DNA from 4 places in the Desulfatibacillum aliphaticivorans DSM 15576 genome. Region 2 is predicted to be linked to each of the others. Evidence: riboswitches for the same ligand, from Rfam matches in the RefSeq annotation. Region 2 holds a riboswitch; each other region holds the start of a gene.
What was found. Region 2 has a riboswitch for cobalamin ahead of G491_RS0106375 (sirohydrochlorin cobaltochelatase). Riboswitches for the same ligand answer to the same signal wherever they lie in the genome.

Region 1 (3,207 bases), on a different contig from region 2:
CGCGGGCTTCCCTCCTGCACAATCGCCCCGTCGCGCATGAGCGTGAGGGTGTGGGCGAAGACCGAGGCGATATTCAGATCATGAGTCACCACGCCCACGGCCATGCCGCCTTTGACCAGTTGATCCAAAAGTTGAAAAAAGCTGACTTCGTGGTGCATGTCCATGGCGCTGGTGGGCTCGTCAAGCAGAAGCACCCGAGGCTCCTGGGCCAGCACCGAGGCAAGGACAACCCTTTGGCGTTCTCCGCCGGAAAGATTGGTGAAAGAACGATCCTTCAGGTGGGTTGTACGGGTTTGCGCCAGGCAATTTTCCACAATGGCCAAGTCGTTGGAATCCAGAAATCCGGCGCCGCGAAGCCTGGCGAATCGTCCCATGGAAACCACTTCGCCCACCGTGTAATCCAGATGGGTCTGGACGTGCTGAGGCAAGTAGCCAAGCACCTTGGCGCGCTCCCGGTTGGATATGCTTTTCATCTCCCGGCCGTCCAGGACGACCTTGCCGGAGCCCGGCTTGATGACATGGGCGGCCAGCTTCAATAACGTGCTTTTTCCAGACCCATTAGGGCCTATCACGGCTTTGACTTCCCCGGATTTAAACGCAAGGGAGCAGGGTTCCAGACGCCATGGGTTGTCCGGATACTGATAAGTTGCGTTATGCAGGGTCAGCAGTTCCTGGGTCATGTCCGCTATTCTTCTCCGCCAGCCGGATTGGAATGAATGACGTCCGCAATGGCGCGGGCCGCCCGCCCCACTCTGGGACCGGGAACCAAAAGATAATCCTGAGTCATAATATGAATGCGTCCGTTCCTGACGGCGGGCAGGGTTCTCAAAATTGCCCATTCATCTTTCATGCGATCCATTTGCTCTTTGCTAAAGGTTTCGGCCGGGCGCATTTCCAGGATGATGTCCGGGGCCTGGCGAATCAGGCTTTCCTTGGAGACTTCCGGGTAGGCTGTTGGGATGTCCGAAAAAACATTTTCGCCTCCGGCGATTTCCAGCACCTGGCTGACAAAGCTGGTTTTGGAGCAGGTGTAAATGCTGGAAAGGCCGCCCGGCGTTCTTGCCACGCACAAAAAGACTTTTGGTTTGGGCAAGCCTGCGACCTCCTGCTTGATTTCATCCAGTTCCTTGCGAATATTTTCGATCACCTCCCCTGCTTTTTCCTCCTGACCCAGCTTGGCCCCCAGAATGTTGACAGTCTCGGAGATGCTTGCAATGGAGTCCATTTCCGTTTCCATGACGTCGATATTCCGGGAGAGGCAATAATCCTTCACCTTATCCAGCTTGCCCCGAAAAATGACCAGGTCCGGCCGCAAAATAGCGTAACGCTCCATGTTGGGATTCAGGATTCCTCCCACCCTGGGCTTTTCCAGGGCTTCCGGGGGATAGATGCAATAGTCGGAAACGCCGACAATAAGGTCTCCACACCCAATGGCGAAAAGGCTTTCCGTAATACTGGGGCCTAAAGATATGATGCGGGAATATTTGCCAACTCCGGACTGCTCCGCATGGGCGGATAAAACCAGGGTGAACAGAAAGAACAAACATATCGGAATAAGCCGTTTTTTAGGAAAAATCACGCAAACGCTCCAATAAAAAAATCCTTAAGCCTACAACAATAAGGCTTAAGGATTGCACCCTGCTTCTTCATCCTTAAAATGCGACGCCATAAAAGCGTCCTTCTCAGGTCCGTTGCCTCGCAAACCTTTGAAATATATGTCCGGTCGGGTCTTCTGGCTTATGGATCAATCTACCGGCCGCGCCTTCCCGCCGGACTTGAATTCGGCAGTGGCTTTTTGCGGCTTTCGTCCCCACTTACAGCGGCGGGACCACGACGGTTTCTCACCGTCTTCCCCGACGCCCTGTCGGGCTTCCGGACACCTGTATTTATGAGGAGTTATTATAATAATTCCCATCCGTGTCAAGGAGAAAAGCATTTTGGCCTGCCTGGCGGCCCGGCATGCAACAATTTTGCGCATTTTACAAGGATTCGCCTTTTTTTCTGGTCCTGGCGCCTGCACTGGTGGTACAATTTGAGATTAACAGACCCAAACCTCGATTACGTACACAACCTGCCAATAAAGATAGATCGTCTCACATGTTGTGTATTTAGCACTGATAAACGTCAAACGCTCCTTCAGCAGAAAAGTTAAAACCAAATGCAGCCATTGGTTCTGGACCTTAGGACTATATTTATTGTGTTGGGAACAGTTATACTGACCCTCGGATTGTGCATGCTGGCGTATAACGCTATGCGGCGCACATATCCCGGGTTCAGGGAGTGGACCCTGATGACCCTTTTTATGGGCGCAGGCCTGTTGTTGGAGGGATTAAGGGCTGAGGCGATAATATACTCCTCCATGGTCATTGCCAACGGATTGATATGCTCCGCAATGGCCCTTTTTTTCGAAGGCCAAAAAAAATACATGGGGGAATCCTCCCACACCTATATCCATGCCGCCGTCGTCTTTGCCCTGGCAGGAATCAACGAATTTATTTTTTCCGCCGTATACCCCAACAGGGGCGCCAGGGTTTCAATGATATCCCTTGTTTGCGCAGCCTATTTTCTTATGAGCCTGCTTAAGACGGTGCAGGCTTATAAAAGCCGGCCGGAAAAAACTTACGCCCTTTTAATGGGCTTGGAGGTGACGGCCGCAATCCTGCTTATGATCCGGGGGTTGGTGTTCTTGTCCCATCTCGACGCAACCGAACCCATTGTTTTTGAGGACCAGGTCAATGCACTGGTGATGTTTTCCCTCATTGGATTCAGCATCTTTTTTGTTTTCGCCCTGATCCAACTGAATTCCACAAAACTGGAAAGCGATCTGATGGAAATCCAAAAGCTGACCAAGGAAAGCGAAGAGGAATTCAGACTGCTTTCCGAGCAGGCCATCATGAGCATCATCGTGCTGCAGGACGGTATATACAAATATGTCAACGACGCGGCGATCAAGATGTCCGGGTATGAACGGGAAGAGTTCATGCGGATGAACTATCAGGATATGGCCAAGCTGATTCACCCTGATTTTCGAGAATTTGTTATAGAACAGGGCTTAAAAAAGATGACGGGGGAAAAAAACGGCGTCGTTCATCATTACATATACAAACTACTGACCAAACAGGGGGAGGAGCGCTGGGTCGAGCAATACTCCAAATCCGTAATCTGGAAGGGCAAGCCTGCGGATTTTCTAACCCTGATTGACATCAC
Region 2 (3,207 bases):
TTCTTTATTTCAAGTGGAGCGAGGATAGGTCCTTTAAAAACGGGATTTTTTTCGCCATAGCAGCGTTTTTTTTGTTTTTGTCGCATCTTAACGGGGCGTACACGCTTCTGTTTATTGCGTGCATTTTTTTGGGAGATTGGGTTTTCTCGGTGAGATCCGGGGATAAAAGAGTTTTTACAACGCTTTTGTATCCTTGTCTGGCGTTCATGCTGCTTGCGGCGCTTTCTCACGTAAAGCTCATTTCGCCCATTTATTCCTGGAGCAAGGCGTGGACGGACGCACCTCCCGCAAGCATTGATTATATTCCTTACGTGTTCTCCCAGTATTTTGGACGAGGGTACGGCGTCCTGGCGCCGGCGGGTTTATTCATTGCGGCTTTATTCCTTTGCGTTAAACGCAATACCCCCCTTGTACTGATGTTTCCTTATCTGGCCCTGCCTGTTCTCGCCATGTCCCTGGAGGGGCTGTCGCATTATCCATGGGCTTACGCCAGATTTCTCTTTTACCTGATTCCCGTGGGCCTCATCATCATTTCCCAGGGCGTGGATTTCATCGCGTTCAGCTTTCCGGGGAAGACTCGTCTGGTCTTTGGTGCGCTGACGGGTATTTTAATAATTACGTGGGCGCTTGGTATAACGGGTCTGTTTTTTAGAAAAGAAAACTTTAAATTTCAAGATGTTGCTGTCCTTATAAAGTCAGTGTACGAAAAAAACGATTTTTTTGTATATAATAATTGGTCCCTTTGGCACAATTGTGAACCGTATTTCAGAAATTCCGAGTATTCTCGATCCACCCTGGAGGATCAATTGAAGTCTGATGAAAAATCAAGCCCGGGAAAAATGTTTTTTGTGACGTCCGAGCCGTTTTTGAATAGTCCCCATGAAACCCATCAATTCGGTGAGCTTCAGGTCGTGATTTATCCCAACGATGGGCGCCGGGAACAGCTCTTGGCCCTGCGGGACGATTTGAAAAACAGCGTGCATTTCGGCGACGTCTCCGCTGAACTGGCCAATTATTACCGCCACATTTGGATGTTGAACAAAAAGCTGCAGTTGGAGTCGGGCGACAATTTTGATTATTATCAAATGGCTGTCTGGTGCGAGAAGCTCAGTAAAAAAGAGTTGAATATGCCAAAAAACGTGCAGCTTAACAAAGCCGGGAAAAAGGCAAGGCATTTGGCCTCGAGCAGACAATCCTCTCCGGACTCGTAGGAAATGGTAAAGTGAAGGCATGCTGGAGGCTATTTCAAGCAGGTTGGGCATTTGGTGCGTCGCAAGGTAAAATCGGAAGGATGCGATCCGGAGAGGCGGCTTTTTAAAAGAAATGTTCTATGGTTTTCTGTTGTAGCTATAGAATGTCTGAGTAGCTGGATAGTTTTTGTTGTCATTGATTTGTGAATCATGGGATTCACCCAATCTGCCATGACATCACATGGGTGAGGCCGGTCCGGATTTTGCGGAACCCCCGGAAAAAGCAAACGAAAATGAGGCTTGACAATAACTCATTGATCGAATAACACGACTGACAGTTGAGGTGCCCAATAGGGCCTAACAGGGAATCCCGTTAAATTCGGGAGCGGTCCCGCCGCTGTAATCGGGGACCAAGCCTGCATATTGCCACTGTTCGCTAAAAGGCGGATGGGAAGGCGCAGGTTTTGGGATGATCCGAGAGCCAGAAGACCTGCCTTAACCGTATAATCCGGACATGCGCGATGGAACGCATGAGCTGGTTTGAATTACAGGGCCAAGAAACTGGGTGCAGCCCTTCAAGCAATTTTGCTTGAAGGGCTGTTTTTGTTTTGGGGCCAAAGAAAAGCGGGACCGCTTCCCTGGAGTATGGGCGGCGGGAGCGGGTTTAAGGATTCGTTTCCGCCGGAATTTTAAAAGGCGCGGTGAAGAACGAAGAGGAAATTGGGTTTGATCGCGCGATTAAACATCCAGGAGCAAGAGGAGGAAGTTGCATGAAAAAGATTTTGTCGGCAGCGTTGGTTTTGGCTTTGGTTTTGTGCGCGTTCAATGCGTATGCCGGACACGGGGAAGCCAAGGAAGTCAAGAAAGGCATTTTGCTGGTGGCATTCGGCACCAGCGAGGATTCCGCCAAGGTTTCCTTCGAAAACATTGAGAAGAACGTTGTTGAGGCCTTTCCTGGCGTGGATGTGCGTTGGGCCTACACTTCCCACATCATCCGTCACAAGTTGGCCAGGCAGGGCGAAGTGATCCTCTCTCCGGCGGAGGCATTGGCCAGGATGATGGACGAGGGATACACCCACGTGGCGGTGCAGTCGCTGCATACCATTCCGGGCGAAGAGTACCATGCCTTGGTGCAGACGGTTAACGGCTTCCGGGCCATGCCGGAAGGCTTTGAGAGGCTGACCTTGGGCTACCCCATGCTGGGCGCCCAGGATTCCGTCGCTAAAGCCGTGGACGCCATCATCGCAACCATCCCCAAGGCCCGCAAGGCCAACGAAGCCGTAGTGCTCATGGGCCATGGAACCCATCATCCCGGCAACATCTACTACTCGGCCATGAACTGGCAGCTTCAGCAAAGGGATTCCAACATCATCATGGGCACCGTGGAAGGGTACCCGGAGCTGGACGATGTGGTTGATTACCTGAAGGCCAACAAGATCAAAAAAGTCTGGATCATGCCATTTATGTCCGTTGCCGGCGATCACGCCAAGAACGACATGGCGGGCCCCGAGGACGATTCCTGGAAGACCCAGCTTACTAAAGCGGGATTCAAATGCGAGACCGTGCTGAAAGGCACCGCTGAATATGACCAATTCGTGGACATCTGGGTCGGCCAGCTTACCAAGGCCTTCGCCCATCTGTAGGCGCTGACTGAACTATTAAGGAAACACAGCTCATGCCGGTTAAAATGGACAAAGCAAAATCGCCTGCACTCATCATCGCCGTATTGGCGATGGTTTTGGGATGCGTGGTCATTGCGTCCGCCGGCATGGGCTTTTTATCCGTTCCATACAAACAGGTGTTGGCCGTAATCTGGGAGCGGGTTGCCGGCGGCGCCGGGGGCGACCCGTTGATTTCCGCCGTGGTTTGGGATGTGCGCCTGCCCAGGATTTTTACGGCGGCCATTGTGGGCGCCGGGTTATCCCTTTCCGGGGTTGTTTTTCAGGGAATTTTAAAAAATCCCCTGGCCGACCCCTACACCCTGGGCATATCCGCGGGCGCTGCTTTTGGAGCCTGC
Region 3 (3,207 bases), on a different contig from region 2:
TTGTTTTTGAGCGTTGTGTAATAAAACTAAGCATAACTACCCCGCATATGCCTTTCACCCCAGGGGGTGATGGAAAAAACGTAAAAAATCAGGCCCAGAACGAAAAGGGCCATGCCTGCATAGTAAATGGGGATGCCGGGGTCCTGGCGGACCGTCAATCCCACGTATTTGCGCCGAACCATGCCTCCTTCGGACCGGGGCGCAAATTCGGCCATGTGCGCGGACAGGCCCTGAAACCGGGCGGGGCGGTTGACGCCCGCCCGGGCGGTTTTGGTTCGGCCCTGGGAATCCTGAAAAAGGAGCGACGCGGTCGCGTTGATGGCGCGGCCGTCAAAGGGGGCCATGCGCTTTCCCCGATAGGTCTGGGTTTGCAAGCCGGTCAGGGTAATGGTTATGGACGTGTTTTCCACCCTGGTCGGCCGGTCGGGCAATAGGATCAGGCTGGTCACCGTATTGGCGAAGATGTAACTGGTCAGATACCCGGCCAGGATGATGATCAAGGCGTAATGCATGATGTGCGGAGACAGGCGCAAAACCAGGGACGTCCGGCCGGGAAGCCTCTTCCTGTTGCGCCAGATGGCGTTCACCCTGTCCGTGGTGCACACAAAGGTGTTCAGGCAGAGCAAAGCCAGCAAGCCCAGCAGCAGGAAAAACCACCACGTCACGGAGAGATGAGCCAGCCCCCAGGTTTTGGCCCAGGAAATCAGCGAGAGATCCTGCAGGGGCTTGAACACATGCACCTGGCTTCTGATCAGAAAGTATCCTAATCCCGCGCACACGCAAAGGTTCGTCATGCACACGAAGGTGAGACGCACGCTCGCCAGGGCATGCCAACTTTTTTTTATCAAGGCATCCATGTCGGCGGAAACAACCTCCCCATATCCGGTAAGCACGCGAACACAAAGGCGACGACCGCTCCAAATACGGCGGCCCAGGCGATGCGATGCGTTTCAAAAAAGCGTAAAAGATCCAAGTGAAGAAACAGGGCGTAATAAAACCACACGACCATGCCCGCGATGACGGCCGGGTCCTCCCATACTATGGGGGCGCCCCACCCCAGGTAGGACCATAATTCCCCGCTGAACATGGACGCGGTGAACAAGGCAAAACCCCAGACCGTCCACTTGCGCCAGGATTTCTTCGCGGCCATGGCCGGGCGCTCCCCCTCTGGGGAAAGCAGCCAGGCGCCGGCAATGCCTGCGGCGGCGAAAAAGCACGCCCGGGCGCCTGCGCCCAGCAGCATGAACAGAAATGCGAAAACGGTTCTCGTCTGAAGAAAAGGCAGGTAATGGTCTTTGGGAAAAAATAAGGCCAGCAGGGATAATGCAGCCAGGATAACGAAAAACAGCCTGCGTTCCTTGTCGCCGGCGAACGGCCGGAACAGGCAAATGCCCGCAAAGGCCCAGACCGCAAAATACGGGGCCTGATACAAGGCCAATAGCGGATGCCATTTCACCAGGCGCAGAATGCACGAAATTCCAGCCAGGAGAAATCCCAACCCGACAAAGGATTTTGCCAGTGTTTTCACTGAAAGAAATGACGATAGGGCGGCTGCGCAATGCGCTATGCACCCCAAGAAAAATATGGCTTTAAAAACAGCAGGTTCCATGATCCAAAATAAAAAGCCCTGCCTGTCGGGGAACAGGCAGGGCTGGATATGCCCTACAAAGCGAAGATCACGGATATAACGAATCCGCATCCCGCCTTAGACCCGAAGGCGAATGGAACGGCAACGGTTACGGCAGGTTTCCTGGCTCGTGAATCGTTCTACTTGCCGCGCCTTCCCATTTGCCTTGGCAAACAGTGGCTTGTGCAGCTTTCGTCCTCACTTACAGTGGCGGGTCCGCAGCGGATTTGCACCGCTTTCCCATTTTAACCCCGAAGGGTCCGTAACGACTAATTTTGTTTGGCTATAAAGTTTTTCCACGCGCTCTGTCAAGGAAAAACGAACGGGATGCATAAATTGCGTCAATGCGGCCTATGGGTAAAAGGACGATAAATCAGGCCGTCCGCTGATTTTGCCAGACGGCCTTTAAAAAGGCCATGGGGCTGGGGTAGACGCTAAAGGCACTGGGTCCCCGCCAATCGCCGTCCACGGCCTGCCGGTACTCAGCAAAGCAAAATTTTTCCATAAGAATAGGAGCGCATTATTGCGAGTTGGAGGAGTTAACAAAAGCCCGTAATCAGGCTGCGACCACCGCCTGGCAGAAAAGGTTGGTCAACTGTTCGATTTCCTTCATTTTATCGAAGCGGTTGTCCTTATCCATGATAACCCAGCGGAGCGCCATGTGGCTGAAAGCGCCCAAAAACATGTTTCTGAAAACATGGGGGTTGATGTCGGTTCTAAAGTCGCCCTGTTCCTGGCCTTCCTTGATGATGTCCTCCAGGGTTTTGATGTAGGTCATAAAAAGGTCAAAGGCCTTGGAGCCGTAAAACCTTTTATTCAATTGGACGTCCAGGAGAAAGACTTGCAGAAAGTCCCTGTCGGGCAGGTACAGCCAAAAATGGAATTTGATGAACCTGCGGAGCTTGGACAAGGGCGGTTTGATGATAAAGGCCTCGGACAACGCGTCCACGTGGGCCTGTAGGCGCTTTTCCGGGATGGAAAGCAGGAGGTCTTCCTTGTTTTTAAAATAATCGTATATGGTGCCTTCCGCCACTTCCGCCAACTGGGCGATTTCAGTGATTCTGGCCTTGCCGAAGCCTTTTTGCGAGAATACCTCCAGGGCGGCCTTGAGTATGCGGGGCTCCTTGTCGTTGTTGGCATCGCGCTGTTTGACGGAAATCATGGCCAGAATGAGCGTCATGATGTCGTCGAAGTCCTTGATGCTTTCGTCCAGTTCGCCGATGGCCAGTTTGCTGACCGCCTCGAAATCCACCAGGCCGTAAACGCATTCCCTGAGCAGATACAGGTTGATGTCTTTTCGGAACACGCCTTCCTGGATGCCGCTTTTCAGAATATCCATGAGGACAGCGGCGTGCTTTCTCATGACCTGATAGCCGGGCGTGGAGTAAAAGGCCTTGTTTGAACGGCATTCGAACAAGAGGGTTCGTACGTATCCGGGGTGGGTGTCGTTGTATTTGAGGCTGTACCAGATGAATTTGCGAAGCCGGGATTCCGGGTCCCTAATCCCTTCCAACTGCTCGTCCAGTTGGCACAAGGACTCGTTCATTCTTTCCGTAGCCACGGAAAAAAGCAGGTCTTCC
Region 4 (3,207 bases), on a different contig from region 2:
AAGAAATTCAACATACCGTTCTTTGCGTGGATGACGAAGTCAACATCCTCCATTCCTTAAAAAGGCTTTTGCGCAGGGAGCCGTACAATGTGTTGACTGCGACAAGCGGGGACGAAGCTCTTAACATCCTGGAAAAGAATGAGGTCCAGCTCATTGTCTGCGATCAAAGAATGCCGGGCATGAGCGGGACCGAGCTTATGTCCCGGGTCAGAGACCTGTATCCCGAAACCATCCGCATCGTTCTCTCGGGCTATTCGGAAATAAAGACCATTACGGAAGCCATCAACAAGGGCCACATCTACAAATTTTTCTTCAAGCCCTGGGACGATGAAAACCTCAAGCTGGAAATCCGCGCCGCCCTGCAGCATTGGGAGCTTATCCGGGCCAACAAGGTGCTGCACGAGCAGGTTATCGGGCATAATCAGGAGCTTTCCCAAATCAATGAAAGGCTGGAGCAACTGGTCTGGGAAAGAACCCAGGAACTGGAGTTCCGAAACCAGGCCCTGGAAGTCTCCCACGCCATCCTGGCGGACATCCCCCTGCCTATCATCGGCATGGACCCGGACGGCTGCGTGGTGCTTATCAACCGCAAAGCCGAGGATCTGAGGGAAGACGGCATCGAACTGCATGTGGACAACCCCATGCGCGGCGTCCTGCCCTCCCAGGCCGCCATGCTTCTGAATCAAGCCATTTTGGAGAACAGCGCCCAATCCATGCAAGGCGTGAAAATCGGCGCCAAAACCTACGACATGAAAATCGTGCCCCTGTCCGGCCAGTTTTCCAACCGCGGATTCATCATCACTCTCTTGGACTAAGAGCGCTCCCCAACGGGATCAAGCGGTATACGCCTCTATCCACTTGGGCGGGGAAATCCTACGCCCTACGGCGGTTCCTATTGTTCGGCAAGGTAAGAGAGGGCGAATAACACATCAGCCAGGGTTATTTTGCCGTCGGCGTCGCGGGTGAGGGATACGGAGGCCGGGGCCCCGGCCAGGATTTGGAGGGCCAGAACGGCGTCGGTCATATCCAGCTTGTCGTCCAGGTTCAGGTCGCCTCCAACAAAGTAATTCATATAGCCCGCCGCTTCCAGGTCGAACCCGGCGCTGGTTTGGGGATTGGTGGGATGCCATGGATCGTAGACCGGATCTCCCGAGGAGTCGGGGCTGGAACCGTCTCCAATAATGTCAATGATACGCACATAAGCGATATAGTCCAAATTCAGAGTCCCGGACAAAATGCCTTGCTGGGCCTCAGGAGTATCCAAATCGTCCAGATCGAAAGGCGTACCGTACCCCACACGGTATTTACTTGCAAAACCGCTAATATTCTCAGGATCAACCGTTAGGATTTCCCATGCAGCCAAGGGGATCTCATTGTCATCTTCATCAAGGGTGAACGGATGCGGCGTAAGGGAGTCATTAGGAAAACGGAAAAAGTGAACTCCATCAGAGGATACTTCTAAATAGGCCAACTCCAAAAAGGTGTCATTCAGTGCATTCTCAAAAATCACGAAATCGGCCCCTTCTCCATTTGTTATAACGGCTGGAAAAAATGAAATGGTTATTTGCCCTCCATTCCCCAAGGAAACAATATCCATCACGGTTCCTAACGCCGGCCCCAGAGCCTTTTCCGGGGTCTTCCAGGTATCAATGACGTCATCTCCATAGACAAGACCGTTATAGCCCGTGGCCCACCCTTTGATGGAGGCGTCGTCCATGGATACGGCTGTGGATCCTACCTCCCCGGCCGCCGGCGCGTAAGGGCCGGCCTGGGCCGCCGAAGCAAGGATTATAGAGGTTGCGGCGATGAGTAAGACAGCGAATATGCGTTTCATAATGCGTCCCAAAATAAAGAGCCCCGCCTGTCGGGAAACAGGCGGGGCCGATAAAGTCCCTGAACATGAAGGCTGCAAGCAAGTGCAGCCTGCCTTATACCCGAAGGCTATCCGGAATCCGGAAAAAGTTACGGCAGGTCTCCTGGCTTGAGAATCATTCTACCGGCCGCGCCTTCCCATTCTTTTTCCATGAGCGGGTAAATACCCGGCGCATTGCTGCGCTTTGCTCAAGGAACGCCCCCCGGCTTGGCGGGGAGCGCTTCAAAAACAGTGGCTTGTGCGGCTTTCGTCCTCTCTCACAGTGGCGGGTCCGCAGCGGATTTGCACCGCTTTCCCTGGAACCGTAACGCCAATTTTCACGGATATTTAAAGCCCTGAGAGTTTTTTTGTCAAGGTGATTCTCCGCTGCGGCGAAAGGCGGCGCCGCTCCGGCTAATCGATCAACTCGGAAATGGTGTGGTTTTTCCTCTTAATGTTTTTCAGGAGTTTGTCATAATGCTGCATGCGGATGACGGACCGGGCGATGAGGTAGACTCCAATCACGGTGAGCGCTCCAAGGATGCAAAACAAAGGAATGACAAAGTGCAGAACATTAAAAAAATCGTAATATTTTGACGTGGCGATTAAAAAACTGAGGACCGTGATGGGAAGGGCCAGGACCGCCACGCCGGATCTCAGCACCGCCAGGGAAGTGCGTTTTTCGGCCAGGATGAGTTGCGCCTCCCCAATGAGGACGGAAATATTCTCCGTACTTTCCGTATTTTCCTGTCCCAATGCGCCCTCCATGGTTAATGCAGCGTTTTTGGAGCTCAAATTAATAACTCAACTTTCGGGAATCAAGTTTTCTTCACATATTTAAGAAATTGCAGCAGGCTATGAGGTATTAAACATCAAAGCCGGCGTCCCAAAAACTCCCTCCCCCTTGACGGGGGAGGGTTGGGGTGGGGGTGATATTGTATGTTATCCCGGATAGTTTCCCCCCCATCCTGTCCTTCCCCCGCCAGGGGGGGAAGGGACCATGACTCTCGGGCTCTGGTATATAGATTGATCTGAGCCGCATACATAAATATTTGATTTCAAAGCACTACTTCCAATCCCGAAAGTTGAATTAATAAATTTTAAGGTCCGGGTAATATTTTTTTGCGCAATCCGGGCAAATGCTATGGCTGAACTGGGCCAGGGAGTGCTGTTGAATATAGCTTTCTATGTTGCTCCAATAGCCTTGGTCGTCCCGAATTTTTTTGCATTGGGAGCATATGGGCAGCATGCCGCTGAGGGTTTTGACGTCAGCCAGAGCCCTTTCCAGCTTGTTGATCAGGTTTTCCTTTTCCCTGCTGGCCAAAACCTGCTCGGTGACGTCCCGGTGCACGCCC

Region 1: another riboswitch for cobalamin. It lies ahead of G491_RS29920 (ABC transporter substrate-binding protein); the one in region 2 lies ahead of G491_RS0106375 (sirohydrochlorin cobaltochelatase).
Region 3: another riboswitch for cobalamin. It lies ahead of ccsA (cytochrome c biogenesis protein CcsA); the one in region 2 lies ahead of G491_RS0106375 (sirohydrochlorin cobaltochelatase).
Region 4: another riboswitch for cobalamin. It lies ahead of G491_RS28995 (hypothetical protein); the one in region 2 lies ahead of G491_RS0106375 (sirohydrochlorin cobaltochelatase).

Annotation. Positions count from the first base shown of each region.
Region 1 covers NZ_AUCT01000007.1:130,304-133,510, forward strand. Annotated here, with positions in the region: gene G491_RS29915 (ABC transporter ATP-binding protein) at 1-680, opposite strand, end outside; gene G491_RS29920 (ABC transporter substrate-binding protein) at 686-1,579, opposite strand; cobalamin riboswitch at 1,705-1,892, opposite strand; gene G491_RS29925 (PAS domain-containing hybrid sensor histidine kinase/response regulator) at 2,291-3,207, shown strand, end outside.
Region 2 covers NZ_AUCT01000006.1:25,797-29,003, forward strand. Annotated here, with positions in the region: gene G491_RS0106365 (hypothetical protein) at 1-1,211, shown strand, start outside; cobalamin riboswitch at 1,515-1,702, shown strand; gene G491_RS0106375 (sirohydrochlorin cobaltochelatase) at 1,961-2,833, shown strand; gene G491_RS0106380 (FecCD family ABC transporter permease) at 2,866-3,207, shown strand, end outside.
Region 3 covers NZ_AUCT01000013.1:133,384-136,590, forward strand. Annotated here, with positions in the region: gene G491_RS0114390 (hypothetical protein) at 27-857, opposite strand; gene ccsA (cytochrome c biogenesis protein CcsA) at 845-1,528, opposite strand; cobalamin riboswitch at 1,724-1,907, opposite strand; gene G491_RS0114405 (TetR/AcrR family transcriptional regulator) at 2,184-3,207, opposite strand, start outside.
Region 4 covers NZ_AUCT01000001.1:341,819-345,025, forward strand. Annotated here, with positions in the region: gene G491_RS0101520 (response regulator) at 1-815, shown strand, start outside; gene G491_RS28995 (hypothetical protein) at 893-1,834, opposite strand; cobalamin riboswitch at 1,950-2,195, opposite strand; gene G491_RS0101530 (hypothetical protein) at 2,267-2,608, opposite strand; gene G491_RS0101535 (PAS domain-containing protein) at 2,943-3,207, opposite strand, start outside.